One region of the Bradyrhizobium sp. ISRA436 genome, then DNA from elsewhere that is predicted to be linked to it. Evidence: predicted binding sites of a transcription regulator. Region 1 holds the regulator's gene; the other holds the start of a gene.
The links. The regulator PhoB, encoded in region 1, activates phosphate uptake and scavenging genes when phosphate is short. The targets are predictions, from matches to a motif close to TGTCATNNANCTGTCAT.
Positions count from the first base shown of each region.

Region 1 (15,175 bases):
GGCAAGCTGGTGGAGGCCGCGAAGGCCCATCTCGGCGGCGTCGAAGTGGCGGATCAGATGGCACTCGCCCGCGGCGCGCCGTCGCGGTTCGACGCTGCCGCGCTGCTGTTGCTCGACCAGATCGGCAAGCTGAAGGACGGCAAGATCACGCTGACCGACACCAAGGTCAGTCTCGCCGGCATGGCGCGCGAACTCGGCGGCCGCGAGGCGATCGCGGGGGCGCTGAAGAATCTTCCGGAGGGCTATTCGATCGCCGCCAACGACATCAAGGCCCCGCCTTACGTGTTCCAGGCCTACAAGGATCCGGTCGCCCTGACGCTGACGCTGACCGGCTACGTTCCGGACAACACCACGCATGCGGCGCTGATCGCTGCCGCCGGCCGCAATTTCTTCAGCGAGAAGGTCGTTGACAATCTGAAGGCCAGCCTCGGCGCGCCGTCCGGCTTTGCCGCTGCCGTGGTGCCTGCGCTCGGCGCGCTGTCGCGGCTGTCGACGGGAACGCTGGTGGTGTCCGACCGCGAGGTGAAGCTGTCGGGCGATGCGCTCTATGACGCCGCCGCCGGCCAGATCCGCAGCGGGCTGGGCAAGGAGTTTCCGCAAGGCTGGCAGTACAAGGCCGAGGTCACGGTCAAGCCGCCATCGGCGCCGGTCGACGCCTCGGTGTGCCAGCAATTGTTCGCCGACATCCTGGTGAAGGGGCGGATCCGCTTCGAGTCGGGCAAGGCCGACATCGTGCCCGATTCCGTAGGCCTGCTCGATCGCCTGATCGAGACGGCGATGCGTTGCCCGACGACCAATATCGAGATCGCCGGTCATACCGACAGCGACGGCGATGAAGCCGCCAATCAGGCGCTGTCGGAAAAGCGTGCGCAGGCAGTGGTGGATTATCTTGTCCGCGCCGGATTGCCGGCCAACCGCTTCACCGCGGTCGGTTTCGGCAGCACGCAGCCGGTGGCGGGCAACGACACCGAAGACGGCAAGGCGCAGAACCGGCGCATCGAATTCGTGGTGAAATAGCGATGATCGCAGTCGCAACATTCTTCTGGGGCTGGCTGCTGGCGGCACTGCTGCTCGGCTTCGGCATGGGCTGGATCGCCGTGGTGCATCGGGCGCGGGGCGTCTCGAAGGCCTTGATCGGCTGGCTGTCCGTGCTCGCCGTCGCGCTGGTTGCCGCGTCGTTCACCCACATCGTGCCCGGCCGCTTCGGCTATTGGCTCGATCTCTTCCTGGTCATGTTCGCGCTCTATCTCTGCGGCTGCGCCGTCGGCTCCTGGCTGCGTGACTGGGTGGTTTCGCGCAGCAAGCCCGCGAACTGACCTCCAACCCCTTGATCCATCGGGCCTGAGCGGCGCCGCCATGCAAGGCGCGAGCCGCGAACATTTTGCAGTTGACGATTAATACGTACGTACGTATTAATTTCGGTCATGCCAAAACCCTCTCTCCGCGATGCCATCCTCGACGCCGGCCTGAAGGCCATGTTCCGCACTGGCTATCACGGCACCAGCGTGCGCGACGTCACCGCCGCCGCCGGCGCACCGCAGGGCTCGTTCACCAACCATTTCCGCTCGAAGGAGCTGTTCGCGTCCGAAGTGCTCGACCGCTACTTCCTCTACGTGCGCGGCCTCGTGGCGGAAGCGCTGGGGGACACGTCGCTGACGGCGCGCGAGCGGCTCAGGCGTTATCTCGATCGCATCACCGGCAAGCTTGCGCATGACGGCTTCACCCGCGGCTGCCTGATCGGCGATTTCAGCCTGGAGGCGTCCGGCTCCAGCGAGATGCTGCGCGAGCAGCTCGACACGATCTTCCGGGAATGGCGCGCGCCGTTTGCCGCCTGCATTGCCGAGGCGCAGGCCAAGGGCGAGATCGCGTCCGATTTCTATCCCGATGAGCTTGCCGATTTCCTGCTCGCATCCTGGCAGGGCGCGATGCTGCGCATGAAGGTCGAACGCAGCGCGGCCGCGCTCACCCGTTTCAAGACGATCGCATTCCAAACCGTGTTCAAGGAGCTGCCATGACCTTAGCTGCCGATATCAGCCTGCATCACCGGCCCATCCGCGGATCCACGATGGCCTATCGCGAAACCGGACGCCGCGACACGCCGCACGTGCTGTTCCTGCACGGCAATCCGACGTCGTCCTACATCTGGCGCAACATCATGCCCCTGGTCGCGCCGGTCGGCCATTGCATCGCGCCCGACCTGATCGGCTACGGCCAGTCCGGCAAGCCGGACATCGCCTACCGCTTCTTCGACCATGCGGACTATCTCGACGCGCTGATCGACGATCTCGGCATCCGCTCGGCCTATCTTGTCGCCCAGGACTGGGGCACCGCGCTGGCGTTTCACCTCGCAGCGCGCCGCCCGGATTTCGTCCGCGGGCTCGCCTTCATGGAGTTCATCCGCCCGATGCGGGACTGGTCGGATTTCCACCAGCATGACGCCGCACGCGAAACGTTCCGCAAGTTCCGCACGCCAGGCGAGGGCGAAGCGATGGTCCTCGATCACAATGCATTCGTCGAGCGCGTGCTGCCGGGCTCGGTCCTGCGCAAGCTCAGCGAGGAGGAGATGGCCGCCTACCGCGCGCCGTTTGCGACCCGCGAGAGCCGCAAGCCGACTTTGATGCTGCCGCGCGAACTGCCGATTGCAGGCGAGCCGGCCGACGTCGACCAGGCGCTCACCGCAGCGCATGCCGCGCTTGCGGTCGCGACCTATCCGAAACTGCTGTTCACAGGGTCTCCCGGCGCCCTGGTGTCGCCGGCCTTCGCCGCCGATTTCGCCGCGACGCTCAAGCATTGCGCGGTCATTCAACTCGGCGCCGGTGCCCACTATCTGCAGGAAGATCATCCGGAGGCGATCGGTTGCTCAGTCGCCGGCTGGATCGCCGGGATCGAGGCCGCCAACGCACAACGCCTCGCAGCATGAACTGATGGAGAGCACGCCATGACCCATATCTCGATCACCTATTGCCGTCCCTGCGGCTACGAGAAGCGTGCCAGGGAGGCCGCCGCGCTCCTGCACGAGCGTCTCGGGCTCGATGCGGAGCTGGTGCCCGGCAAGGGCGGAGTCTTCGAGGTCAAGCTTGACGGCAAGGTCGTCGCCACGCGCACCAAGGGGCATTTCCCCGATGCCGCGGAGATCGTCACCGCCGTGGCTTCGGCGCGGGCATGACGATGAGCGGACCCGCCTCCTCTCCGCTGTCCTGGAGCGACGATCTGTCCGCGATCGACTGGGACGAGCTGTCGGCGCTCTATCGCGTGGCGCCGCTCGGCGATAAGAGCGGCGCCGACCTGAAGCTCGTGTTCGGCAACAGCATGTTTCGCGCCTTCGCCTTCGATGGTGGCCGGCTGGTCGGCGCCGGCCGCGTGCTCGCCGACGGCCGCGATTGCGCCTATCTCTGCGACATCGCCGTACATCCGACCCATCAGGGCCGCGGGCTCGGCAAGGAGATCGTGCAACGGCTGGTCCGCATGTCGGCGAGGCACCGCAAGATCATTCTCTATTCCGTTCCCGGCAGGGAGCCGTTCTATGCGGCCTTCGGCTTTCGTCGCATGACCACGGCGATGGCGATTTTCGAGAATCCGGCCAAGGCGTTTGCCGCCGGCTATCTGTCCGACACCGGACCGCAGTCCTGAGACGCCGCGCCGCAGCGCGCGCCCGCTCTCCGTAGTTTCCCGGAATGCCGCGCGGGCGGCTCGGCGGGCTATCTGACGCACCCGCTCGTCAACCTCTTGTCCATACGGCGGGAAACGCTCAAATTGTCCATGCGCCGTCATGAATCGTCTCTAATATCTTGAAGAAACGCGTTTTATTGTTGTTTGACGAATTCCACTCCCGCTCAAAACGCGCTACAGGGTTCGGGGAACAGCGGAGCGTCGGCGGGGTTCGCCCGGGAGCCGCCGTCGCGGGATCGCAATTCGAGGTCTAGATGCTGGAAACAATACGCAGGGCGATGGCGTTTCTGCGCCAGAAGCAAATCCTGCATAAGCTGGGTGTTGTCATCAGCATCGCCGTTATCGGCATCGCCTGTTACGTTCTCTACCATATGCTGCGCGGCATCGACACCCACGAGGTGATCGAGGCCATCAAGAGCACCGAGCAGCGCCAGATCGTACTGGCGGCGTTGTTCGTCGCAGCAGGCTACTTCACGCTCACCTTCTATGATCTGTTCGCGGTGCGCGCGATCGGCCACTCCCATGTCCCGTATCGCATCAACGCGCTCGCGGCGTTCACCTCCTATTCGATCGGTCACAATGTCGGCGCCAGCGTCTTCACTGGCGGCGCGGTGCGTTATCGCATCTACTCGGCCTGGGGCTTGAATGCGATCGACGTCGCCAAGATCTGCTTCCTCGCCGGTCTCACCTTCTGGCTCGGCAACGCCGCGGTGCTCGGCCTCGGGATCGTCTATCACCCGGAGGCCGCCGCCAACATCGACCAGCTGCCGCCCTGGCTCAATCGCACCCTCGCATTCGCGATCATCACCGCGCTCGTTGCCTATGTGGTCTGGGTCTGGACCCAGCCGCGGGTGGTCGGCCGCGGTCCGTGGACCGTAACCCTGCCGGGCGGGCCGCTGACGCTGCTACAAGTCGCGATCGGCATCCTCGACCTTGGCTTCTGCGCGCTGGCGATGTACGTACTGGTGCCGGACGAGCCGAACCTGGGTTTCGTCGTGGTTGCCGTCATCTTCGTGTCGGCGACCTTGCTGGGCTTCGCCAGCCATTCCCCCGGCGGCCTCGGGGTCTTCGACGCCGCCATGCTGGTCGGCCTCTGGCAGATGGACCGCGAGGACCTGCTTGGCGGGATGCTGCTGTTCCGGCTCCTCTACTATATTGTCCCGTTCGTCATATCTGTAATCTTGCTGACGTTTCGCGAGGTTATTGTCGGCGCCCGACTCAAACAGCTGCCGCAGGCTGATTCGGGGCCCCGCGTCGAGCCGCACCACGAGGCGGTTTTCGTCCGCAAGCGCAGTGCTCCGGCGCCTGATTGAAGCGGCCAGATGGCTCCTTGCGCGACGTCGGCTTGGCCTCGCCCGGGTGAGATCTGAACCGAAGGGAAGAAAGCCGCCGCGATGGCAATCGATGATTCGCCCTCCTCCATGTTTTCGCCGTGGCCGGACCGGCTGCGTCATGCCGCTATCATCCTGCTGGCCGCGGCACTTGCGCTGAGCGTGGTCGTGACGCTCGGCGAGCTGTCGCTGGTGCGGGCCTGCGCGGTGTTTATCTGCATCGCGGCGGCGGCCCTGGTGCCGTGGCGGCTGCACGATACCGCGACGTCGCGCGAGGATGTCCGCGGCGTCAACCCGGTCGAGGCCGCCGCCGTAAGCGCCGTTGTCGCCGGCATGCCGGACCCGGCCGTGCTGCTCGATCGCGCCGGCCGCGTCATCCACCTCAACGCCGCCGCTGCCCAGCTTGCGCCGGCGCTGCGCAAGAACGAGCTGGCGCAGTTTGCCTTGCGCTCGCCCGAGATCATCACCGCGCTGCGCGAGGCGATCGCGACCACCGAGCCGCGCCGCGCCACCTATACCGACCACGTGCCGGTCGATCGCTGGATGGAATTGGTCATCACGCCGGTTCCGGTGCCGACCCTGTTCGGCGGCACCGACAAGTGCATGCTGATGACCTTCCACGACCAGACGCCGCTGCGCCGGGTCGAGGAGATGCGCGCCGACTTCGTCGCCAATGCGAGCCATGAGCTGCGTACGCCGCTCGCCGCGCTCTCCGGCTTCATCGACACGTTGCAGGGGCCGGCGCGGGACGACGCGCGGGCGCGCGAGCGCTTCCTCGGCATCATGCATATCCAGGCCACCCGCATGGCGCGGCTGATCGACGATCTCCTGTCGCTGTCGCGGGTCGAGCTCTCGGCGCATGTCCAGCCTGAAGCCCTGATCGACATCGTGCCGATCATCCGCCAGGTGGTCGATGGGCTCGAGGCGCTGGCACGGGAGCGCCAGGTCGAGATCAACCTCGACCTGCCGCCGGTGCCGGTCACAATCGCCGGCGATCGGGAGGAGCTGCTGCGGCTGTTCGAGAACCTGATCGAGAACGCGCTCAAATACGGTGCCTCCGGCGGCCGCGTTATAGTGTCGCTGAGTCAGCCGGCGCCGGGCGAGGCGAATCCCGAAATCCGCGTCATGGTGCGGGATTTCGGTCCGGGCATCGCGCCGGAGCACCTGCCGCGGCTGACCGAGCGCTTCTACCGGGTAGACGTCGGCGACAGCCGCAACCAGGGCGGAACGGGCCTCGGATTATCGCTGGTGAAACATATTCTTAACCGTCATCGCGGGCGTCTTTTGATCGAAAGCGTGCCGAAAAACGGTGCGACTTTTACCGCCTGTTTTCCCCGCCCGAAGACCCCAATGCCGGCCCAAAGCTGAATGTTTTCAGACACTTAGTGCTGTCATCCAACTGTCATCTAACCTTCGTAAAAGCAGCATCGACCGCTCCTAGATGGACCGGCGTGAGCGCGATCGGGCGCATTCGGTGCTTCGCTCACCAAAGGAGATCAGCATGAATTTCATCAAGACAATCGTCGCTGCCGGCGTGTTGGCAGTGTCGACGCCCGCTTTCGCGGCAGACATCACCGGCGCGGGATCGACCTTCATTTTCCCCGTGCTCTCGAAGTGGGCTGACGCCTACAAGAAGGAATCCGGCAACGGCGTGAACTATCAGTCTATCGGTTCGGGCGCCGGCATCAAGCAGATCCAGGCCAAGACCGTGACGTTCGGCGCGACCGATGCTCCGCTGAAGGCCGACCAGCTCCAGAAGGACGGCCTGGCCCAGTGGCCGATGATCATGGGCGCGATCGTTCCGGTGGTGAACATCGATGGCGTCAAGCCGGGTGCCATCGTGCTCGACGGCCCGACCCTCGCCGAAATCTTCCTTGGCAAGATCACCAAGTGGGACGATGCCGCGATCAAGAAGCTGAACCCGAACGCCAAGCTGCCGTCGGAAGCGATCTCCGTCGTGCATCGTGCTGACGGTTCCGGCACCACCTTCAACTTCACCGACTACCTCTCGAAGGTCAGCGCCGACTGGAAGAGCAAGGTCGGTAGCGGCACGGCTGTCGAGTGGCCGGTCGGCGTCGGCGCCAAGGGCAACGAGGGTGTTGCGGCGAACGTCGGTCAGACCAAGAACTCGATCGGCTATGTCGAGTATGCCTACGCCAAGCAGAACAAGCTGACCTACACCGCTCTGGTCAACAAGGCCGGCAAGACCATCCAGCCGACCAACGAAGCGTTCCAGGCCGCGGCCTCGAATGCCGACTGGGCCAACGCTCCCGGCTACTACCTGATCCTCACCGACCAGCCCGGCGACAAGTCCTGGCCGATCGTCGCTTCGACCTTCGTGCTGATGCACAAGGAAGCGGCCGACAAGGCGGCGTCGCAGGAAGCCCTCAAGTTCTTCAAGTACGCCTTCGACAAGGGCAGCAAGATGGCTGAGGATCTCGACTACATCCCGATGCCGGACTCCGTCATCAAGATGATCGAGAAGACCTGGAATTCCGACATCAAGAGCTGAGCGCTCTCGTTGCGATAGCGAAACGTTCCCCTCTCCCTACCACGAAGGGAGAGGGGCGGCAGTTCTGGACTACCTCTTGTGAATTTGACGTTCCGGCCGCTCGCAGGCGTTCCCTCACGCTCCGCCGGGCTCGCCGAACGTCAGCCCGCCACCCGGATGGCAGGCCAAAAGGGCGCAAGTGAATGCTGCCCGTGAAACGTAAAAGCGGACAGGGGATTAGCGTGGTAGATATGGCCGTTCAAAGCGACACGAGCAACGTGATCGACGCTCTCGGACCCTACGACCGCGCCAAGGCGCTGAGTGCTTTCAAGGCGGGCGATCTCACATTCTACTGGATCACCCGGATCTCCGCGATCTCGGTGCTGCTGATCCTTGGCGGAATCATCATCTCGCTGATCGTCGGCGCCTGGCCGGCTATGCGCGAATTCGGCTTCGCGTTTCTGACGACCCAGCGCTGGGCGCCGTCGGCCGATCCGCCGGTGCTCGGCGCGCTCGGGCCGGTTTACGGCACCATGCTGACCTCGATCATTGCGATGCTGATCGCAATTCCGGTCGGGCTCGGCATTGCCGTGTTCCTGACCGAGTTGTGCCCGCAATGGCTGCGCCGCCCGATCGGCATCGCGATCGAGCTGCTCGCCGGCATCCCCTCGATCATCTACGGCATGTGGGGCTTCTTCGTGCTCGGCCCGTTCCTGGCCAACACGTTCCAGCCGTTCATGATCAGGGTCTTCGACGGCGTGCCGGTGCTCGGCAGCATCTTCGCCGGTCCGCCGTCCTATCTGAGCCTGTTCAACGCCTCGCTGATCCTCGCGATCATGGTGCTGCCGTTCATCACCGCGATCTCGGTCGACGTGTTCAAGACCGTGCCGGCGGTGCTGAAGGAAGCCGCCTACGGCATGGGCTGCACCACCTGGGAGGTCGTCCGCAGCGTCGTGATCCCCTACACCAGGGTCGGCGTGATCGGTGGCATCATGCTGGCACTCGGGCGCGCGCTCGGCGAAACCATGGCGGTGACCTTCATCATCGGCAACTCGTTCCGTATCTCCTCGTCGATCTTCGCGCCGGGCACCACGATCTCGGCGGCGATCGCCTCCGAATTCGCCGAGAGCGACGGCCTGCACCAGTCCGGCCTGATCCTGCTCGGCCTGCTCCTGTTCGTGCTGACCTTCTTCGTGCTGGCCGGAGCGCGGCTAATGCTGCTGCGGCTGGAAAAGAAAGCGGGGAAGTGACGCCATGAACCCGATCTACAAATCACGCCGCCGCAGTGACATCGTCGTCCGCGCCTTGTGCATCGGCGCCGCGCTGTTCGGCGTCACCTGGCTGGCGCTGATCCTGTTCACGCTGCTCTACAACGGCGTCGCGGGCCTGAGCGTGCAGCTCTTCACCCAGAACACGCCGCCACCGGGCTCGACCGAGGGCGGCCTGCTCAACGCCATCGTCGGCTCGATCATCATGACGGTGATCGGGGTCGGCATCGGCGCGCCGCTCGGCCTGTTCGCCGGCACCTACCTTGCCGAATACGGCCGGCATGACAAGCTCACCTCGGTGATCCGCTTCATCAACGACATCCTGCTCAGCGCGCCCTCGATCATCATCGGCCTGTTCATCTATGGCGCCGTGGTGGTGCCGATGCGCGGCTTCTCGGCGATCGCCGGCGCGCTGGCGCTCGCCGTGATCGTGATCCCGGTCGTGCTGCGCACCACCGAGGACATGCTGCTGCTGGTGCCCAACCCGCTGCGTGAGGCGGCCTCCGCGCTCGGCCTGCCGCGCTCGTTGGTGATCAAGCGAATCGCCTATCGTGCCGCCCGATCGGGTCTGATCACCGGCGTGCTGCTGGCGACCGCCCGCGTCGCCGGCGAAACCGCACCGCTGCTGTTCACCGCGCTGTCGAACCAGTTCTTCAACCTGAGCCTGACCAGCACGATGGCCAACCTGCCGGTGACCATCAACAACTTCGTGCAAAGCCCCTACGCCTACTGGAAGGAGTTGGCGTGGAGCGGTGCATTGCTCATCACCATCACCGTGCTCGCGCTCAACATTGGCGCGCGTATCCTTGGTGCCGAAAGGGCCGCAAAATGACCGAGCTTTCCGTTTCGACGACTGTCGCGAGCCACGTTCCCCAGGTGCCGCTTCCGGAGGCACCGCCGAAAGTCACGGTGCGCAACCTCAACTTCTATTACGGCGAGCACCACGCGCTGAAGAACATCAACCTGACGCTGGGCACCAACCGCGTCACGGCGTTCATCGGTCCGTCGGGCTGCGGCAAGTCGACCCTGCTGCGCATCTTCAACCGGATGTATGATCTCTATCCGGGCCAGCGTGCCGTCGGCCAGTTGATGCTGGACCAGACCAACATCCTCGACCCCAAGCTCGACCTCAACCTGTTGCGCGCGCGGGTCGGCATGGTGTTCCAGAAACCGACGCCGTTCCCGATGACGATCTACGAGAACATCGCCTTCGGCATCCGTCTCTACGAGAAGATCTCGAAGTCCGAGATGGACGACCGCGTCGAGAAGGCGCTGCGCGGCGGCGCGCTGTGGAATGAGGTCAAGGACAAGCTGAACGCCTCGGGCCTCTCGCTCTCGGGCGGGCAGCAGCAGCGCCTCTGCATCGCCCGCACCGTCGCGGTGCGGCCCGAGGTGATCCTGTTCGACGAGCCGTGCTCGGCCCTCGACCCGATCTCGACCGCCAAGGTCGAGGAGTTGATCCAGGAATTGTCCGAGGACTACACGATCGCGATCGTCACCCACAACATGCAGCAGGCGGCGCGCGTGTCCGACAAGACCGCCTTCATGTATCTTGGTGAACTGATCGAGTTCGACGACACCAACAAGATCTTCACCTCGCCGAGCGATCGACGCACCCAGGACTACATCACCGGCCGGTTCGGCTGAGGAGACACGCGATGGCTTCTGAACATACCGCCAAGGCATTCGACAGCGATCTGCAGGAACTCACGCGCCTGGTCGCCGAGATGGGCGGCCTCGTCGAGCGCATGATCACCGAATCCGTCGACGCGCTGATCCGCCGCGACGTCGCGCTCGGCAAGCGTGTCGTCGCCGCCGACGTCGAGATCGACGGTCTGCAGCACGTCATCGAGGAGCGCGCGGTGCTGACGATCGCGCGCCGCCAGCCGATGGCGATCGACCTGCGCGAGATCGTCGGCGCGATGCGGGTGGCCACGGATCTCGAGCGGATCGGCGACCTCGCCAAGAACATGGGCAAGCGCGTCGCGGCGCTGGAGAGCGATTTCCAGCCGCTGAAGCTGATCCGCGGCCTCGAGCACATGACCGACCTCGTGCTGTCGCAGGTGAAGTCGGTGCTCGACGCCTACGCCGCGCACGACCTGCCGGCCGCGATGGCCGTCTGGAAGGGCGACGAGGAGGTCGACGCGATCTGCACCTCGCTGTTCCGCGAACTGCTCACCTACATGATGGAGGACCCGCGCAACATCTCGTTCTGCATCCATCTGATGTTCTGTGCCAAGAACATCGAGCGGATCGGCGACCACGCCACCAATATCGCCGAAACCGTGTTCTACATGATCGAAGGCCAGCAGATCACCGACAAGCGCCCGAAGGGTGATATGACCACCTTTGCCACCACAGTGCCGGGCAACGGCTAGCTGAGGTGCTTGGTTCGCGTCCGGGCAACGGATCAACACAGAGAAAGAACATAGACCGATGAGCGCACGCATTCTGGTAGTCGAAGACGAGGAAGCGCTGACGACGTTGCTGCGCTACAACCTCGACGCGGAAGGCTACGACGTCGAAACGGTCGGGCGCGGCGACGATGCCGACACAAGGCTGAAGGAGCGTGTTCCCGATCTCGTGGTGCTTGACTGGATGCTGCCGGGCCTGTCCGGCATCGAGTTGTGCCGCCGCTTGCGCGCGCGGCCCGAGACCAAGCAGCTCCCGATCATCATGCTGACTGCGCGCGGCGAGGAGAGCGAGCGGGTCCGCGGCCTCGCCACCGGCGCCGACGATTACATCGTCAAGCCGTTCTCGGTGCCGGAGCTGCTGGCGCGCGTGAAGGGCCTGTTGCGCCGCGCGAGCCCCGAGCGGCTCGCGACTGTGCTGACCTATGGCGACATCGAACTCGACCGCGAGAAGCGCCGCGTGGCGCGCTCGGGCCGTCCGATCGATCTCGGGCCGACCGAGTATCGCCTGCTTGAGTTCTTCCTCGAGCATCCCGGCCGCGTGTTCAGCCGCGAGCAGCTGCTCGACAGCGTCTGGGGCCGCGACATCTATATCGACGAGCGGACCGTCGACGTGCATATCGGCCGGCTGCGCAAGCTGCTCAATCCCGGCCGCGAGCAGGATCCGATCCGCACCGTGCGCGGCGCCGGCTATGCGCTGGACGACCGCTTCGCCAAGGCCGAGCCGCAGCATTAAGCGTGAGTGTCGTCGCGGCGCCTGCCGGGACACATCACCAGGCTCTGCAGGCATAAAAAATCCCCGCTTGCGCGGGGATTTCGTTTCATGAGCTGTGTTTACCGTGTCGGCGGTTTGTTGGCCGGGCGGCGCCGATCGGCGGCCGGCTGGTAGGCGACACGCGAGTGATGCGCGCAATAGGGCAGGCCGGTGAGTGCCTTGCCGCCGCAGAAGAAGAATTCGGGGCTCGAGGGGTCGCCGACCGGCCAATGGCACGTGGCCTCGTTCAGCTCGAGCAGGGACAGCCGCTGGCTCATCGGAACCACATTGTCATAGGCGACCGGATCCGGCTCCAGCTCGACCTCGAAGGCGTGCGCGAGCGCCGTGTTGCCACGCGAGACCGGGCGTGCCACCCGCATCATGTGTTGGGCGGGACGGGCCTTGCGCTGCCGCGGGGCCGCGGTGGAGGGGGCCTTGGCACGGCCGGACAGGCCAAGCCGATGCACTTTGCCGATCACGGCGTTTCGCGTCACATTGCCGAGTTCCGCCGCAATTTGGCTGGCCGACAGGCCCGCCTCCCAGAGCTTCTTCAGCTGCTCGACGCGATCATCGGACCAGGTCAATACCGTCATCGCATTCTTCCCTTCGCCTTGCGCCGGCCAGTCATTGGAGCGGCGCTGCGAGCCAAATCTGACAAATATCCCTGCGGGCAGAATCCCTTAGCCCTCGCCGGACGCGGTTTTGCGCCCGAACGTGTACGCAGAACGAAAGCTACTTAGAGGGTCCAGTACTGCCGCACGAGATGTCGTATCCGACAGGCCAAACGCTACAATATGGCGTGACTCTGGCGCAAGAGTCCGCGGCAGCGCGTCCACATGTTCCCACACTTATGCATTGCAAAGAGGCTTTTCCACCTCACCGGAATGCACCGGATCGCGCGCGTTTCGCATTGCAGGAAGGCCACTTCGTGGCGATTGACAGCGACTGCCCGCAGCATACAATGTTTGCCACGTGCCGCCCGAAAAGGCGGCACGTTTTGTTTTCCGAAGCTGGCCGTTGCTGCGCTGGCGTCAAGGCACGCGGCAATTGTCGGCCTCAAACCCGTCAGTGATTGCCATGACCAATAGCGCCACGTCGCATCTGCTCCCCGTCTTCGCCAGGGTCGATCTCGGCTTCGAACGCGGCGAGGGCGCCTGGCTCGTCGCAACCAACGGCGATCGCTATCTCGATTTCACGTCAGGTGTCGCGGTCAACGCGCTCGGGCACGCGCATCCGCATCTGGTCAAGGCGCTGCAGGAACAGGCGACCAAGCTCTGGCACATGTCGAACCTGTTCAAGAGCCCGGACGGCGAGGTGCTCGCCGCACGGCTCTGCGAACAGAGCTTTGCCGACTACGTGTTCTTCTGCAATTCCGGCGCAGAAGCGATGGAAGGCGTGATCAAGCTGGTCCGCCACTATCACTTCTCCAAGGGCCATGCCGAGCGGTACCGCATCACCACCTTCGAGGGCGCGTTCCACGGCCGCACGCTCGGAACACTCGCCGCCACCGGTTCCGCCAAATATCTCGAGGGCTTCGGTCCGCCGATGGATGGATTCGACCAGGTTCCGCATGGCGACATCGAGGCGGTGAAGAAGGCGATCGGGCCGCACACTGCCGGCATCCTGATCGAGCCGGTGCAGGGCGAGGGCGGCGTGCGCTCGGCGCCGCAAGCCTTCTTCAAGGCGTTGCGTCAGCTCTGCGACGAGCACGGCCTGTTGCTTGCGTTCGACGAGGTGCAGACCGGCATGGGCCGCACCGGCGAACTGTTCGCTTACAAGCGCCTCGGCGTCACGCCCGACGTGATGTCGCTTGCGAAGGCGCTCGGCGGCGGCTTCCCGATCGGCGCTGTGCTGGCGAGCGCGAAGGCCGCGGCCGGCATGGCGCCGGGCTCGCACGGCTCGACCTTCGGCGGCAATCCGCTGGCAGTGGCGGCCGCCAATGCCGTGCTCGACGTCATGCTCAAACCCGGCTTTTTCGATCACGTGCAGAAGATGTCGCTGCTGCTCAAGCAGAAGCTCGCCTCGGTCGTCGATCGCTATCCCGGCGTGATCTCCGACGTGCGCGGCGAAGGCCTGTTGATCGGCGTCAAGGCCGTGGTGCCCTCGGGCGATCTCGTCACCGCGCTGCGTGAGCAGAAGCTGCTCACCGTTGGCGCCGGCGACAATGTCGTGCGGTTCCTGGCGCCGCTGATCGTCACCGAGGCCGAAATCGACCATGCGGTCGGAAGTCTCGAGCGCGCGTGTGCCGCGCTGACGGCTGCACAGCCGAAGAAGGCGGCGGGATGATGAGCAAGCCTGTCCGCCACTTCCTCGACATCAACGAGCTGCCGCTCGCCGAGCTGCGCAACATGCTCTCGGCCGGCGCCGCCATGAAGGCGAAGCTGAAGGCCCACGAGAAGGGCAAGAAGCCGCTCGAAGGCAAGACGCTGGCAATGATCTTCGAGCGCCCGTCGACCCGCACACGGGTATCGTTCGACGTCGGCATGCGCCAGCTCGGCGGTGAATCGATCATGCTGACCGGCGCCGAGATGCAGCTCGGCCGCGGCGAGACCATCGCCGACACCGCGCGCGTGCTGTCGCGCTATGTCGATGCGATCATGATCCGCATCCTCAACCACGATGCGCTGCTGGAGCTTGCAGCGCACGCCACCGTTCCCGTGATCAACGGGCTGACGCGTCGCTCGCATCCGTGCCAGGTGATGGCCGACCTGATGACCTTCGAGGAAAATCGCGGGTCGATCGAGGGCAAGACGGTGGCCTGGACCGGCGACGACAACAACGTGCTGGCCTCCTGGGCGCACGCCGCCGAGCGCTTCAAGTTCAATCTCAACGTCGCGACCCCGCCGGAGCTCGCGCCGAAGAAAGCGATGCGCGACTGGATCAAGACCACCGGCGCGTCGATCGTGCTCGGCACCGATCCGGAAGCCGCGGTCCGCGGCGCCGATTGCGTCGTCACCGACACCTGGGTGTCGATGGGCGACAAGGAGGGCGAGCACCGCCACAACGTGCTCAGGCCCTACCAGGTCAATGAAAAGCTGATGTCGCTGGCCAAGCCCGACGCGTTGTTCATGCACTGCCTGCCCGCGCATCGCGGCGAGGAGGTCACCGACGAGGTGATCGATGGCCCGCAGTCCGTCGTGTTCGACGAGGCGGAAAATCGCCTGCATGCGCAGAAGGGCATTCTGGCCTGGTGTTTTAACGCGGTCGCATAGCGCGCATTTAATGCTGTCGTCCCGGCCTCGCGCCGGGAC
Region 1 covers NZ_CP094519.1:7,131,637-7,146,811, reverse strand. The annotation lists gene MTX23_RS33245 (OmpA family protein) at 1-1,017, shown strand, start outside; gene MTX23_RS33240 (hypothetical protein) at 1,020-1,316, shown strand; gene MTX23_RS33235 (TetR/AcrR family transcriptional regulator) at 1,425-2,015, shown strand; gene MTX23_RS33230 (haloalkane dehalogenase) at 2,012-2,920, shown strand; gene MTX23_RS33225 (Rdx family protein) at 2,939-3,166, shown strand; gene MTX23_RS33220 (GNAT family N-acetyltransferase) at 3,169-3,630, shown strand; gene MTX23_RS33215 (lysylphosphatidylglycerol synthase domain-containing protein) at 3,924-4,982, shown strand; gene MTX23_RS33210 (ATP-binding protein) at 5,064-6,368, shown strand; gene pstS (phosphate ABC transporter substrate-binding protein PstS) at 6,502-7,512, shown strand; gene pstC (phosphate ABC transporter permease subunit PstC) at 7,743-8,741, shown strand; gene pstA (phosphate ABC transporter permease PstA) at 8,746-9,591, shown strand; gene pstB (phosphate ABC transporter ATP-binding protein PstB) at 9,588-10,406, shown strand; gene phoU (phosphate signaling complex protein PhoU) at 10,418-11,137, shown strand; gene phoB (phosphate regulon transcriptional regulator PhoB) at 11,196-11,906, shown strand; gene MTX23_RS33175 (GcrA family cell cycle regulator) at 12,005-12,517, opposite strand; gene MTX23_RS33170 (aspartate aminotransferase family protein) at 13,002-14,210, shown strand; gene argF (ornithine carbamoyltransferase) at 14,210-15,136, shown strand.

Region 2 (15,175 bases), 2.2 Mb from region 1:
AGGGGACCGGTTCGCGTCAAGACAACAAGAGGCACGGCGTCGCAGGGACGAAACGGCTCCAGACCAATCGCGGACAGGAGGCGCAGATGTACAAGTCCATTCTCGTGCCGATCGACCTCGCCGATACCGATCTGGCGAAGCCGGCGATCGCGACTGCTGCAACGCTAGCGAACACGTGGAACGGCTCGATCCGCCTGCTCAATGTGCTGCCGATGACGCCGGTGATGCTCGCGGAATATGTGCCGGCGGATTTTGACACCCAGCAGCGCGAAACATCGGAAGAGGCCCTTGCCATCGTGGCGCGCGAATCCGGCATAGAGCCGACGCGTATCTCGGGGGTGGTCCGCCAGGGCGGCATCTATCACGAGATCCTCGAAGAGGCTGCCGCGATGAAGGCCGACCTGATCGTGATGACCTCGCACCGCCCGGCGATGCGCACCTATTTCCTGGGCTCGAATGCCGGACACGTCGTGCGCTACGCCAAATGCTCAGTGCTGGTGGTGCGGCACTAGATCCGGAAAAGCGTGAAGCGGTTTTCCCCCGCGACAAACGCGGAACGCGTTTGCGCGAAGATCATGCTCAAACAAGAACCTAAAGCGCGCTGACGATTCAACGCAATCTCATCGCGCTTTAGCCTTGCGGCCCACGCCGCCCCCCGCAATTCAGCGGATACGGATGAGCTCCAGGTCGACATTGCCGGCGACGGCGATCTCGATGTGGCAGCGTGGGATCCCGATATCGCGCAAGGACCGGTCGTCGAGCTCGTGCAGGGCCTTGATCGCTTCGCGGCGCATCCAATAGGTGACAATTGCATCGTTCCATTCTCGGAGCAATCTGCCCAACACACTAGGCCGCGCGGGCAGCGTCGCGGCTGAAGATATCGTGGTCATTGTCATCTCCTTTGGCACCGCACGGCAAGCGATACCTTTGACGCAAACGCGTATTCTGCGTCTGCGCCGTCAGGGACTTCGGAGTGCTTGCGCTCTCCTCAGTGCAATAGCGGGCTTGTTCCCGATTAAATCATCCAGTACATTTCTCGGAGCAAGTAAAACATTGCTCTCGGTGCAATAATGTCGAGGTTCGAGTATCTGAAGCTGGCGGACGCGGTGGCCGCCGAGATTGCCTCCGGCGCGCTCAAGGCCGGCGACCGCCTGCCGCCGCAACGCCATTTCGCCTATGAACGCAAAATCGCGGTCTCGACCGCGAGCCGGGTCTATACCGAGCTGCTGCGGCGCGGGCTCGTGGTCGGCGAAGTCGGCCGCGGCACATTCGTATCCGGCGAGGCGCGCCGTGGCGTCGCAGCGCCCACCGAGCCACGCGGCGCCCGCATCGACTTGGAGTTCAACTATCCACTGCTGCCGCACCAGGCCACGATGATCGCCAAGAGCCTCGAGGGCCTGGAACGGCCCGAGGTGCTCGAGGGCGCGCTGCGTCCGGCAACCAGCTTCGGCACGCGGGCGGCACGAACCATTTCCGCCGAATTCCTCACCCGGAAGAGCTGGACGCCGAGTCCCGACCAGATCGTGTTCACCGCCAACGGCCGGCAATGCATCGCCGCCGCGCTTGCCGCCGTCGTCTCATCAGGTGGACGCTGCGGCGTCGAGGCGCTGACCTACCCCTTCGTCAAGGGCATTGCCGCGCGGCTCGGGATCACGCTGGTGCCGCTCGCGATGGATGAGCACGGCGTCCGCCCCGATGCGGTCCAGAAGGCGCACCGCGAGGCGCATCTGTCCGCGCTCTATGTCCAGCCGACGATCCAGAACCCGCTCAGCATCACGATGCCGGCCGAGCGCCGCGCCGAGCTGTTGCGCGTGGTCGAGAAGCTCGGTCTCGTCATTGTCGAGGATGGTGTCTACGGGTTCCTCGACGATGAGATGCCGCTGGCGGCGCTCGCGCCCGACCGCTGCATCGTGCTCGACAGCCTGTCGAAGAAGGTGGCGCCGGGACTGGCGCTCGGTTTCATTGTCGCCCCGCCGCGGCTGCGCGAGAGCATTATGGCCGCGGTGCGCTCGGGCGGTTGGACGGCGTCGGGCTATGCCTTCGCCGCGGGGCAGCGGCTGATGGCCGACGGCACGGCCGCCGAGTTGTCCCGGCTGAAGCGGATCGATGCCGGCCGCCGTCAGCAGATGGCGGCGAAGCATCTGGCCGGTTTCGAAGTTCAGACCAACCCCAAGTCCTATCACCTCTGGCTGACCTTGCCGCAGCACTGGCGCTCGCAGACCCTGGTCGCAGCCGCGGCGCGCCGCGACATCGCGCTGACGCCGTCGACGACCTTCGCCGCCACGCCGGGGCACGCGCCCAATGCGGTACGGCTCGCCCTTGCGGCACCGCCGATGGAGCAGCTCGACGTCGGCTTGCGGACACTGGCGGGAATGCTGAGCGCGACGGAAGAGGATTTCGACTCGACGGAGTGACGGGAAAGCCCCCCTCAGACGACCGGCCACTCCGCGATGAAGCCGTTCGCCTTGTAAGGCTCGATCTTGTCCCATTCGATCGGCACGCGGCGGCGGAATTCCGGATCGGTGTGCCAGAGCGCGCGCGGCGTCGCGAAGGTGTCGACCGTGACCAGCATCTTCTCGACCTCTGGCCAGTGCCGCTGCAGCGTCATCGGATAGCGCCGCGCGGTCCAGGTATTGCCGAGGCAGATCACGCCTTTGATGTTGTTGCGCCCGAGCGCGGCGTCGATCACCGGCAGCGAGAAGATCACGTTCTCGCCAGTGTTCTGCGCGCGGTGCTCCTCGAGGATACGTTCGGCCGGCATGCCGCGCTCGACCATCGCGGCCTTGATGATCGCGCATTCCGAGCGGTTGTCGCCAGCCGTCACGCCGCCGCTCACGATCGACCAGCGGACGACCCCGGCACGCCAGAGCCGGACCGCCGCCTCCACCCGCTCGGCGACGTCCATACGCGTACCGAACACGAACAGCAGGTCGGTAGGCCGCAGCGGCGTCTCGATCAGGTGTCGTGCATTGACCGCGGCGATCTCGTCATCAGACGGAATCCACAGACTTCGATCCTGCATGCCCCTGCTCCCCGGCCACGACATCTCGCGCCGACGATGCCGCGCGTGGGCGCGCGGACGAAGTCACATTTCATTGCGCTTGGTTGCGGGGCGCGGGCGGCAGCAGCGCCTCGGGCAAATGATCGAAGTCGTAGCGGCGCGGCCGGTTGCGCGTGATGAAACCGCCGACCTGCCAGGCAAACAGCGCGGCGAAGCCGAGCAGGAACAACGCACCGGTCCATTGGGACGTCGTCAGCGCGCGCAACAGCAATCCCATCATCGCAATGGCGAGACCCGCCAGCAATGCAAGCGCCGCAGCATAGGTCTTCGGCCCGAGGCCCCCGGTTAACACGGCTTCGCTGCCGGCCGCCTGCATCCGGCGATGCAGTTCAATGATGAAGTCGCGATAGAGATGCCCTTGCGGCGCGATCAGCGTCGCGGTTTGCCAGGTGGTCGAAAGAATTGCGATGTGGCCGCCTTTGGCGTTGTCGATGTCGGCACGAAACCGCTGCCGCTGCATCGACACCGGGCGATAGGACAGCTTGACCGCGGAAAGGTCCGAATAGTCCCACACACCCGACCTGCCGGCGATCGTCCAGGCCAGCCCCGCATCGGTCAGTTCGAACTGATGCGCTGAGCCGATCAGAGAGGCCTTGTAGGCATAGCGCACGGGTGAGCGCTCGCCCGGCTCCGACCGATCCTGCAACGTTGTTGGCAATCCGCCATTCCGCCTGTTCAAACGGGTGCGCGAGCTTGCGCGGCATGTCACGCCTATCCTACAAGCGACGCATGGCCGAGACGACCTATTTTCCGCGCTACCTGATCCTCGGCGGCGCGATGGTATCCGGAGTGCTGCTGGCGCTGGCCGTGCACATGCTCGGCGCGCGCTACGGGCTCGACCTTGGCGGGCTGTGGCGGTCCGACAGGCATGAATTCATGCCCGCAGGCGCGGCGATCGCATGGTGGCTGATCGCGACCGTCGGGTTTTCGGGCGGCTACTTCACCACCAATCTGATGCAGAGCGCGGTGTCGGGCCAGATCCCGCAGCGGATGCGGCAGTTCCTGATCGTCGTCGGCGTGCTGATCCTGGCCGGCGCCGGCCAGGCCGCATCGGCGCCCAGTTCCGTCTCGACCGTTTCCGCGGTGCTCGCCGGCCTTGCCGCGCTGTGCCTTGGTGCGGTGATGGCATTTTGCGGCGCCTATTTCGCCCTACGCAAGACCTAGCGAATTGTTCGGTTCGGCTGGATCAGAACCGAGGCTCCAGTTTTGACGCGCTGTCCTTACGCGACCCGCATCAACTTGAGAACGCTCCGGATGCCCTTCCCGATCAGGCCGCGGAACGCTCCGGCGTCCTCCGCAACATCTTCGCCACCTCGGCCGCCGGCCGCGGCGGGCTGAACAGATAGCCCTGCGCCTGCGTGCAACCCTCCTGGCGCAGCAGGTCGAACTGGGTATCGGTCTCGACGCCCTCGGCCGTGGTCACGATGCCGAGGCTCTTGCCGAGACCGGTCACCGCCCGCACGATCGCCATCGACTCGTCGCGGGTCGCGAGGTCGGTGACGAAGGAGCGGTCGATCTTGATCTTGTCGAAGGGAAAGCTGCGCAGATAGCTGAGCGAGGAATAGCCGGTGCCGAAATCGTCGAGCGAGATCCGGACGCCGAACCCGCGCAGCTCGTGCAGCACGGCGAGTGTCGCCTCGCTGTTCTGCAGTAGTACCGATTCGGTGATCTCGAGCTCGAGCCGATCGGCCGCCAACCCGGATGCCTGCAACGCGGCGTGCACCGACGCCACCAGGTTCGGATTCTTGAACTGCACCGGTGACAGATTAACGGCCACGGCAACATCTTCAGGCCAGCCCGCGGCGTCGGCGCAGGCCTTGCGCAACACGATCTCGCCAAGCGGAACGATCAGGCCGGTCTCCTCGGCCACTGGAATGAAGTTGCTCGGCGCGATCAGGCCGCGCAGCGCGTGATTCCAGCGCACCAGCGCCTCGAACGCCACGATCCGGTCACCCGCGACGTCGCGGATCGGCTGATAGTAGACCTCGAACTCATCGCGTTGCAGCGCCAGGCGCAGGTCGCGCTCCAACATGCGGCGCGCCTGTGCGCGTGCGTCCATGCCGGTCTCGAAGAAGCGGTAGGTGCCGCGGCCGTCGGCCTTGGCGCGGTACAGCGCGAGATCGGCCTTTTGCAGGAGCTCATCGGGACCCTTGCCATCCTCGGGTGCGAGCGAGATCCCGATGCTGACGCCGATCACGAGCTGGTGCCCACCGATCTCGTAGGGCGCCGAGATCGTCTCGACGATCCGGCTGGCAAGCGCTGAGACGACCGATGGTTCGCTGTTGCTGCAGAACTGCACGATGGCGAATTCGTCGCCGCCAAGCCGCGCTACAGTGTCATGCTCGGTCACGCATTCGCCGAGCCGGCGCGCCACTTCCCGAAGCAGCGCGTCGCCGATCGGATGTCCGAGCGTATCGTTGATCTCCTTGAAATGGTCGAGATCAAGGCAGAGCACCGCGAGTTGGTCGGAGCGCTTGGCGAGACGCAGCGCCTTCTCGAGCTGTTCACGGAACAGTGTCCGGTTCGGCAGATTGGTCAGCGCATCATGCCGCGCCATGTGCGAAATCTGCTCCTGGGCCTGCTGCCACTCGGTGATGTCCTCGAAGGTCGCAACCCATCCGCCCCCTTTCATCGGCTGGTCGACGACACGGATGGCGCGTCCGTTGCGACTGATGATCCGGGTCGCGGTATTGCCCGCCTTCGCCTCGGCGATCAGGCCGGCGCAGAACTCGTCCGGATCGCCATCCCACTCACCGAGCGAGCGAAGGTCCTGCAACACGTCGATCAGCAGGCGTCCCTGCAGCGGCGTGCGGCTGCGGCCCATGATCTCGCCGTAGCGCTCGTTGAAGAGCATGATGCGGCCGTCGGCGTCGAACATGCACAGTCCCTGCGACATGTTCTCGAGCGCGGTATCCAGCACCAGCTTCTGCTTCTGAAGCTCGGTCTTGGCGCGACGGTCGAGAATGGCTGCAATCAGCGAAATACCGAGAATGGCGAAGGCCGCAACGGCGGTCATGAACGACAGCACCGACGGCGAGATCGTTAGTCCGTCGGCAACGACGGTCGGATCGGGAATCACGGTGACCGCGCCCATCGCCGTGAAGTGATGCGAGACGATCGCAATCGTCAGCAGGCCTGTCGCCGCGGCCGTATGGCCGAAGCTTTCGCCGCGGGCGGCGACGATCAGCGCAAGCGCTGCAAACACGCCTCCGAACGCGATCGAAGCCACGACGATGCTCGGCGACCAAACGATGCGTGCCGGCAATTCGAGCCCCAACATGCCGGTATAGTGCATCGCCGCGACACCGGCGCCGACGATCGTGCCGCCGGCTGCGACCGTCCACCAACGCCCGTCGAACGAGGCGACGGAAAGTCCGACGGCCAGGACGGCCACGGCAAGCACCAGCGACATGAGGGTGATCGGGATATTGTAGCCGGCGCCAACGCCGGGATCATAGGCCAGCATGGCGACGAAGTGGGTGGCCCAAATGCCGCAACCGCCCACCGCTGCATCCAGACCTATCCAGATGTCGCGCGCGCGGCCGTCCGCAGCACGGGCGCGATGAAACAGACTGATCGCGACTGCGCTGGCGAGCATGCAGATCACCCCGCCAAGGACGACCAGCCGCCAGTCATGCTCCAAGGTGAGACAGGTCAGAACGCGATACATTATAGGCCCCCGTTATAGACCTATAAAGGCGATCCCATTCGTGTACGAACGGTAACTCCGTGCAGCGGGACTCCGCGCATGGTGAAGAAAGGTTTGAACGGCGCGACAAGGCTTCGTCCAACCCGGTCGGGTCGCGAGAGTTGGCGCTGAGCGTCACACAGCCGCTACTCTGCAATCACCTGCCTCGATCATTGCCGCGCTTGTGATGATGCGCCGACCCAGATCATCGCACCCGCCGTCAGCAGCACGCCGGCCGAGATGAGGAGCGCGGCATGCAGGCCGGTGATGAAGGCCGAGGACCGGCTGACCAGCGACCCGAACAGCGCGACACCGAGCACGCTGCCGGTCTGCCGCGTGGCGTTCAGCACGCCGGCCGCGATGCCCGAGCGCTGCGGCTCGACGCTGCCGAGCAGCGTGGATGTCAGCGGCGGCACCAGAAGGCCCAGCCCGCCGCTCATCGCGATCAGTTGCAGGCAGATCGCCAGATAGCTCGTGTCGCGATCGATGCCCAGCATCGCCAGACACCCGGCGGCCGCCAGCACGGTGCCGAGCGCGATGGTCGCAGCCGCGCCGATCCGCTCCGCAACGCGCGGCGCAATCAGGTTGACCGGCAGGACCGCTCCCAGCATTGGCACGAAAGCAAGACCCGTCTCGAGCGCCGACAGGCCGTTGACCTGCTGGAAGTAAAGGCTGACCACGAAGATCAGACCGTAGAAGGCGACATTGACGAGCAGGCCGACCAGCGAGGTCAGGGCGAATATCCGCTGCCGGAACAGCGACAGCGGCAGCATCGGCTGGGCCGCGCGCGACTCGCGCCAGACGAACAGCATCGCGAAGACCGCCGCCAGAACGAAGCCTGCGACCACGAATGGACTGCTCCAGCCAAGTGCGCCGCCTTCGATGAGCGCACCGGCCAGCGTGCCGAGAGCAGCGACCGCGGCGAGCTGGCCCGGCAGGTCGAGCTCGTGCTGCAGGTGGCGCGTGGTTTCGCCGGCATGGCGCCAGGCGAGCCACAAACCGGCAAGTCCGATCGGCAAATTGACCAGGAAGATCGCGCGCCAGCCGACCAGCGCAATCAAGCCACCGCCGACGAGCGGGCCCGCGGTCAGCGCGAGGCTCGCGCCTGCGGCCCAGATACCGACGGCGCGTCCGCGCGCCTTCTCGTCCGCATAGGCATGGCGCAGCAGCGCGAGCGAGTTCGGCACCAGGATGGCCGCGGCCAGTCCCTGCACGCAGCGTGCCGCGATCAGCATCACGGCATCAGGCGCAAATGCGCAGGCAACCGAAGCCGCGGTGAAGAGCGCGAACCCGGCCATGAAGATGCGCTTGGCGCCGATGCGATCGCCGAGCGCGCCCGCCGTCAGGATGAAGGCGGCGAAGGCGACCGTGTAGGCGCTCACCACCAATTGCAGTTCGGCAACGCCGCCGCCGAGCGAGGCGCCGATGGCATTGAGTGCGGTGTTGACGATGGTGACGTCGAGCTGCACGACGCCGTAGCCGAGGCTCATCGCGGCAAGCGTCACGGTCGTCGCAAGCCGGGCCTGCTCGGGGCGGGAGGCTGCGCGTTGTTTCGGCTCGGACTGGACGCGCGGGGATATGCGTTGCATGGCTCACCTCGATCGTGGCTACCAATGCAGCACATAGGCATCCGTTTCGACAGAATACTTCGCTTCATATCGAAGTATATCATCCTGTCGTCGGTCGACGCGCGGGCGGGCTCCAGGTCGCGCGTCGTTTTGCCTCAATAGACCAACGGACCGGCGCGATATCGGCCGCTTCCCGGCCGGGGGCCGCACATCCCCGTGCAGGTACGCTGTGCGCGCCGACTTGTCGCCTTGGTAAACGGGGCCGGTGGTGCGACCCCACTCTCATGCATATCGTCCATTCGAGAATTGGGGCGGCAGACCTGCCGCCGCGGCAAATATGCAAAAAATGTGGAGGAAACCGGCCGGAACACCAGAACGTGCGGTGAACTGACCGCGGCAAATGCCTTACATGCGACTCACATTCCACGAGACGACATCATATGTAGCCAATATGACAATGACGACCGACGGGAGCCGAAGCTTGGCTTGTCAAGGACTGCACAACGCATCGGTTTTGCCTTATGGGTCATCGCGCACGGTGCGTCTGCCCGTCACCCGTCGCCGTCCGTGACCGGGTCCCACTGAAATTGCCGCCCGCCGGGAGGATGAATGCATCGACTGCTGACCACGCTCGGGCGTGGCTTCAAGGAAAACATCGGCTGGAAACGGCTCGGGATCGCTGCGAGTGTGCTCATCATCGCGTTTGCGGTCACGACGCTGGTCCGGACCCTGAAGGGCGTCGATACCGGTGTCATCCTCACCGCGCTGACCAACATCGCGCCGCACCGGATCGCGCTGGCTGCCCTCTGCGTCGTCGGCGCCTTCTGCACGCTGACCTTCTATGATTTCTTTGCGCTGCGCACGATCGGCAAGAACCACGTCCCCTACCGCATCGCAGCGCTGTCAAGCTTCACCAGTTACACCATTGGCCACAATATCGGCGCGACCGTCTTCACGGGCGGCGCGATCCGGTTCCGGATCTATTCCGACTACGGCCTGACCGCGATCGACGTCGCCAAGATCTGCTTCCTGTCGGGACTGACGTTCTGGCTCGGCAACCTGTTCGTGCTGGGTTTCGGCATGGCCTGGCACCCCGCCGCGGCATCGGCGATGGACCTGCTGCCGCCTGCGATGAACCGGCTGATCGCGATCGGCTGCCTTGCCGGCATCGCCGCCTATTTCGTCTGGCTCCTCACCGGCGACAAGCGTCGCGAACTCGGCCAGAACGGCTGGAAGGTGGTATTGCCCTCGGCGAAGCTGACGCTGCTGCAGGTCCTCATTGGCGTGGTCGATCTCGGCTTCTGCGCGCTCGCGATGTACCTGCTGATGCCGACCGAGCCGTATATCGACTTCGTTTCGCTGGCGGTCGTGTTCATCCTGGCCACCCTGCTCGGCTTTGCCAGCCACGCCCCCGGCTCGATCGGCGTGTTCGATGCTGCGATGCTGGTGGCGCTGCCGGAATTCAGCAAGGAACAGTTGCTGGCGACGCTGGTCGTGTTCCGCGTCCTCTATTTCCTGATCCCCTTCGGGATCTCGATCTCGATCATGGGCATGCGCGAGCTCTGGCTCAACGTGGTGCAGCCCTGGCAGGAACGAAAGCGACTTAGCCAGGCCTGCACGGCTTCGGCGACCGTGCGGCAGCCGATCGAAAGCCGACAGCAGCGGATCCGGCGGCTGAAGAGGTAACAGCGACGTTATCACCACCGTGCAGGGTTTTTTGTCCCCTCAACCCCGTTCTCTTATTTTTGCCTTACCGTTGACGTCAAACGCGCCATGGTTCGTTTTTTGGCTCGATTTTCGTTTCGTTTGACGGTCTGCGCAGCGCTGCTCGGCAGCGCACTATCCGCGGTCATCGCGTCGGCCGCGGAAGCCCAGGACAACCCGTTGCAGATCTCCTGGGAGGTTCGCAACCGCTTCCGCCTGTTCCGCGAGGAGCGCGACTTCCGCCTCCATGTCGAAAGCGGGCTCGGCCGCAGCGTGTTGGACTCCGAGCGGGCCCTGGAACTGCAGAGCGATGGCCGCGGCTGGGCGCGCAATACGGTCAACCGGCTCTGTATCGACCTGCAAGGCCGCGTCAGCGAGCCCTGCACCCGCGACAACGTCAAGGAAAGCTACCTGACGCCGATCGACCACGCGATCATCGTCCGCCTTACAGGACCGGTTCCGGTCGGCGCGACCTGCGCCTGGTCGTTCGACGACGGCGACGGGCCGCAATCCTCGACCTTCGATTGCGCCGAACCGGTTAACCTACGCGTCCGCTACGGCCGTACCACGGTCGCGACCGTCGACGTCGCGAGCGGCTCGGAGGCAAACCAGCGCGTCACGACCCAGATCGCGGTGCGTGATTTCTTCATAGCCGGCCTGGGCGACAGCATCGCCTCCGGCGAGGGCAATCCAGACCGCGCGATCGCGCTGTCCGACGACGGCTTCTGCTTCCGCTCCTATCTCGGCGGTGCGCAATACTACCGGCCGAGCCGCGCCGGCTACAAGGGCGGGCGCGCCTGCGAGGCGCCGGACAGCCTGTCGAACTGGCAGCGCCACAGCGCGCTATGGTTCAATTCGGCCTGCCATCGCTCGCTCTACAGCTACCAAACCCGCACCGCGCTGGCGCTCGCCGTGCAATATCCGCACATCGCGGTGACTTATCTGCCGCTGGCCTGCACCGGCGCCACCATTGCCGATGGCCTGTTCGGTTCGCAGCAGGCGCGGGAGTGCCTGCCGACGAAGACCACCAGCAGCTGTTCGGGCACCGTGAACGGCCAGCTCGTCGAGCTGCGCGCGGCGCTGGCGGCCGCGAAGCGCCGCCAGCCGGACCGCACGCTCGACCTCGTGCTGCTGTCGATCGGCGCCAACGACATCTACTTCTCCGGCCTCGTCGCCGACGTGATCGTCGACACGCCGACCGAGCGTACGCTGTTCAAGCGCAGCGGCTCGTTAGCCTCGGTCGACGATGCCCGCTCGGCGCTGGCGCGCGATCTGCCGTCCGGGTTTGCCAGGCTGCGCGATGCGCTGAAGCCGCTGGTCGGCGGCGACCTTTCGCGGGTCATCTATACGGCCTATGCCAATCCGGCACTGACCAATGGCGGAACGCCCTGCCCCGGCGGCCGCGCCGGCTTTGACATCCACCCCTCCTTCAACGCCGATCCGCAGCGGCTCGCGACCGTCTCGAGCTTCGTGCAGAACGAGTTCCTGCCGCAGCTCAAGGCACTCGCGCTATGCCAGTCCGGCACCATCTGCCGCGATCCGCAGACCGATCGCATGACGTTCGTCGATGCGCACCAGGACGCGTTTGCCAGCCACGGCTTCTGCGCGCGTGCGTCGACCGATCCGGAGTTCGACCGCGACTGCTTCTCCGCCAATGGCGACAGCTTCGTGTCCGACATCGTCGCCGCAGCGAGCCAGCCGCTTAAATGCGGCCGCAGCGCGGGCGACTATCGCGCCTACCTGCCGCGCGCGCGCTGGATCCGCGATGCCAATGACAGCTATTTCGCTGCGATGACCTATCCGCAGGCCCTGCCGGCCTCGATGCAGCCGACCGACATCCACGACGCGACCTGGGGCATTCTCTCCGCGGTTTACGGCGGCGCCGTGCACCCGACTGCCGAAGGACACGCGGCGATGGCGGATGCCGCCGTGCCCGCCGCCGCCGGCGTGCTGCAACTCGACAATGTCGTGCCGGAAATCATTTCGGAACCGGTCGCGCCGCTCCCCGCTGCGCCGGTACAGCGCTAGATTGCGATGGGTTCGGGCTGCTTGACGTGAGCGCGCAAGGAAGCGCCTCCAAACAAGGATGCGCGATTCCGATTCCCTAGTGCCGTTTCGTCATCGGCGTCGGTGGTGGCGCTGGCGTCCTCACTGCCGCGACCGACGGCATGTATTTGGCGACGATCGCTGGATCGAGCTGGGCCATCGCGGAGTCAGGCAGCCGGGTCCAAACCTCGTCCTTGCCAAACAGCGAGATACCGAGATAGCCACGCATGGTCAGCGTCTGCCCATCGGGGCTCAGCGTCATCTTCGCCTTGTAGACCTTGCCATCGCGCGGATCGAGCACGTTGCCGTTCTCGTATTTCAGGCCCGCACGCTTCATGTCGCGGATGAAGGACAGTCCCAGCCAAGGCGCGTTCTTGCGATCGTCGGTGCATTTCGTGCAGACGGGATTGGGCGGATCCTCGGGCAAGGGAAACATCTTGGCGATGACGCCTTCGAAGATGCCGCTGTGGTCTACGATCAGAAACCACCCGGATGTCCTGCCGTCCTCAACCTTCTGCCATAGGCCGGCGGCGGAGGGCTCTGCGGCCGAGGCCGCAAATGGAATCGCAACGATGAGCGCCGTTGCGATTGCGAAGATCAGCCGAAGTCTGGATAGCGTGTTCCGCATCGTCATCACCTGATCGACCGACTAACCGAAGCTCGGAGTCTACGTCCATTTCGCGGAGCGTTCTAGTACCCCGCGTCATGCCGGAGACGTCCGCACCGCTTCTGCCGGTCACAATTCGGCTGCAATCAGCTCACGCCGAGCTTCTTCTGCAAGCTCGATGACGAGGTCGTGTACTGGAACACCAGCCGCTTGTCCGGATAGACATAGCGGTACGCCTTCTGCGCCATCAGCGCACCCTCGTGGAAGCCGGAGAGGATCAGCTTCAGCTTGCCCGGATAGGTGTTGATGTCACCGATCGCAAAGATGCCGGGAACGTTGCTCTCAAACGCCGCGGTGTCGACCGGCACCAGATTGTTCTCCAGCGCCACGCCCCAGTTCGCGACCGGGCCGAGCTTCATGGTGAGCCCGAAGAACGGCAGCATCGTATCGCAGGCGACCGTCGAGACCGAATTGTCGTTGCCCTTGACGGTCGCGCCCGAGAGCTGACCGCTCGCACCTTCCAGCCCGGTGACCTGGCCGATCTTCAGATCCATCTTGCCGTCGGCGACCAGCGCGCGCATCTGCTCGACACTGTGGGGCGCCGCGCGGAAATCGTCGCGCCGGTGCAGCAGCGTGATGCGCTTGGCGATCGGATGCAGATTGAGCGTCCAGTCGAGCGCGGAATCGCCGCCGCCGACGATCAGGATGCTCTTGTCGCGGAACTGCTCCATCTTGCGCACGGCGTAGTGCACCGATGTCCCCTCATAGGCTTCGATGCCCGGCACCGGCGGCCGCTTCGGCTGGAACGAGCCACCGCCGGCGGAGATCACCACGACCTTGGCCTCGAACTCCTTGCCCCCATCGGTCTTCACCCGGAACAGCGGATCGCCGATCTTCTCGATCGTCTCCACCATCTCGTTGAGATGGAAAGTCGGATGGAACGGCTTGATCTGCTCCATCAGCTGCTCGGTGAGGCCCTGGCCGGTGACGAAGGGGATGCCGGGAATGTCGTAGATCGGCTTCTCCGGATAAAGCTCGGCGCACTGCCCGCCGATCTTGTCGAGGATGTCGACAAGGTGCGCCTTCATGTCGAGCAGGCCAAGTTCGAACACGGCGAACAGTCCGCAGGGACCTGCGCCAATAATCAGCACATCGGTTTTAATCGGTTCGCTCATATCCGCTTCTTTTCAGTTGAAATCGACTGTGACGGCCGTCGCCTGTCCAGCCATGAGGTGATGCCGGATCGTGACATGCATAATAGGGGCAGAGGCTGGCGCGGCAACCCCTTGCCGAGCCTCAGCAAGTCGGCTGTATGGGCGGGAAACTGACGGAGACCCCTCGTGAACGCCCCGATCCGCGCCGACGATACGCTGCGCCTGGAAGACTTCCCCTATCGCCTCACCGACAACGTGCGCTTCGCCGATCTCGATCCGAACGGGCACGTCAACAATGCGGTCTACGCAACATATTTCGAGACCGGCCGCGTCACGCTGGTGAAGGACCGCAGCATGGGGCTGATGCCACCCGGGCTCGGCTGGATCATGGTGCGCCTCGACATCCATTTCCGTGCCGAGCTGCACTGGCCGGGCAAGATCGAGCTAGGGCTCGGCCTCGTGAAATTCGGACGGACCTCGACCAGCTTCGATCAGGTGGTGTTTTCGGAAGGGAAATGCGTGGCGTCGGCGCGGGCCGTGACCGTCATGATCGACGAGGCCACCCGCAGGCCGACGCCCTTGCCGGCCGAGGTCAAAGAGAACTTTCGACGCTGGGTTCGGCGCGGCGTGAATCCGGACGGCGAATAGAGCATGATCCGGGAGAGTGTGAAGCGGTTTTCCCTCGCGACAAACGCCAAGCGTTTGCGCGGAGATCATGCTCAAAGGCCTTAGGCCTGCCGCTCGGGCGTCGACACGACGAGACCGTCGAGCTCGTCGGTCACCTTGATCTGGCAGGACAGCCGCGAGTTCGGCCGCACGTCGAAACCGAAGTCCAGCATGTCCTCCTCCATCGGCGACGGAGGGCCGACCTTCTCGCGCCAGGCTTCATCGACATAGACGTGGCAGGTCGCACAGGCGCAGGCCCCGCCGCATTCGGCTTCAATGCCGGGAATGCCGTTGCGGATCGCCCCTTCCATAACGGTCGCGCCGTTCTCGATCTCAATGGTGCGTTTCTCGCCGGAATGGTCGATAAAGTGGATTTTGGCCATGATCGCTCGTGCTGCCGGAATGCGCCGGACAATAGATGGAAAGGTCCCCGGCAGTCGTATAACGGGTCGATCCGCACAGCGCTAGCGGCGGGGACCGAAAACCTGCCGGCCGGTTTCGGATGGGCCATCGACCCCTTTGGCGGGCCCCTTGAGGGGTTTCCCTAGGACCGATGCAGGATCAGCTCGATCGCAGCGCGCGCCTCCGCAATGACCGTCCCGAGTTCGGCAAGCGGCTGGGACGGGTCGGAACCGGAGGACAGCGCCCTTTCCAGCCGGGCTGCGGCGTCGGCCACCCCAA
Region 2 covers NZ_CP094519.1:4,944,016-4,959,190, forward strand. The annotation lists gene MTX23_RS23285 (universal stress protein) at 87-512, shown strand; gene MTX23_RS23290 (DUF1127 domain-containing protein) at 663-890, opposite strand; gene MTX23_RS23295 (PLP-dependent aminotransferase family protein) at 1,071-2,414, shown strand; gene MTX23_RS23300 (YdcF family protein) at 2,429-3,022, opposite strand; gene MTX23_RS23305 (hypothetical protein) at 3,093-3,719, opposite strand; gene MTX23_RS23310 (hypothetical protein) at 3,791-4,225, shown strand; gene MTX23_RS23315 (EAL domain-containing protein) at 4,329-6,731, opposite strand; gene MTX23_RS23320 (MFS transporter) at 6,920-8,338, opposite strand; gene MTX23_RS23325 (YbhN family protein) at 8,927-10,003, shown strand; gene MTX23_RS23330 (hypothetical protein) at 10,091-12,049, shown strand; gene MTX23_RS23335 (DUF2147 domain-containing protein) at 12,126-12,695, opposite strand; gene MTX23_RS23340 (NAD(P)/FAD-dependent oxidoreductase) at 12,821-13,849, opposite strand; gene MTX23_RS23345 (thioesterase family protein) at 14,015-14,476, shown strand; gene MTX23_RS23350 (2Fe-2S iron-sulfur cluster-binding protein) at 14,557-14,877, opposite strand; gene MTX23_RS23355 (Hpt domain-containing protein) at 15,039-15,175, opposite strand, start outside.
Region 2: the regulator PhoB is predicted to act here: its motif matches at 8,758-8,774, upstream of MTX23_RS23325 (YbhN family protein).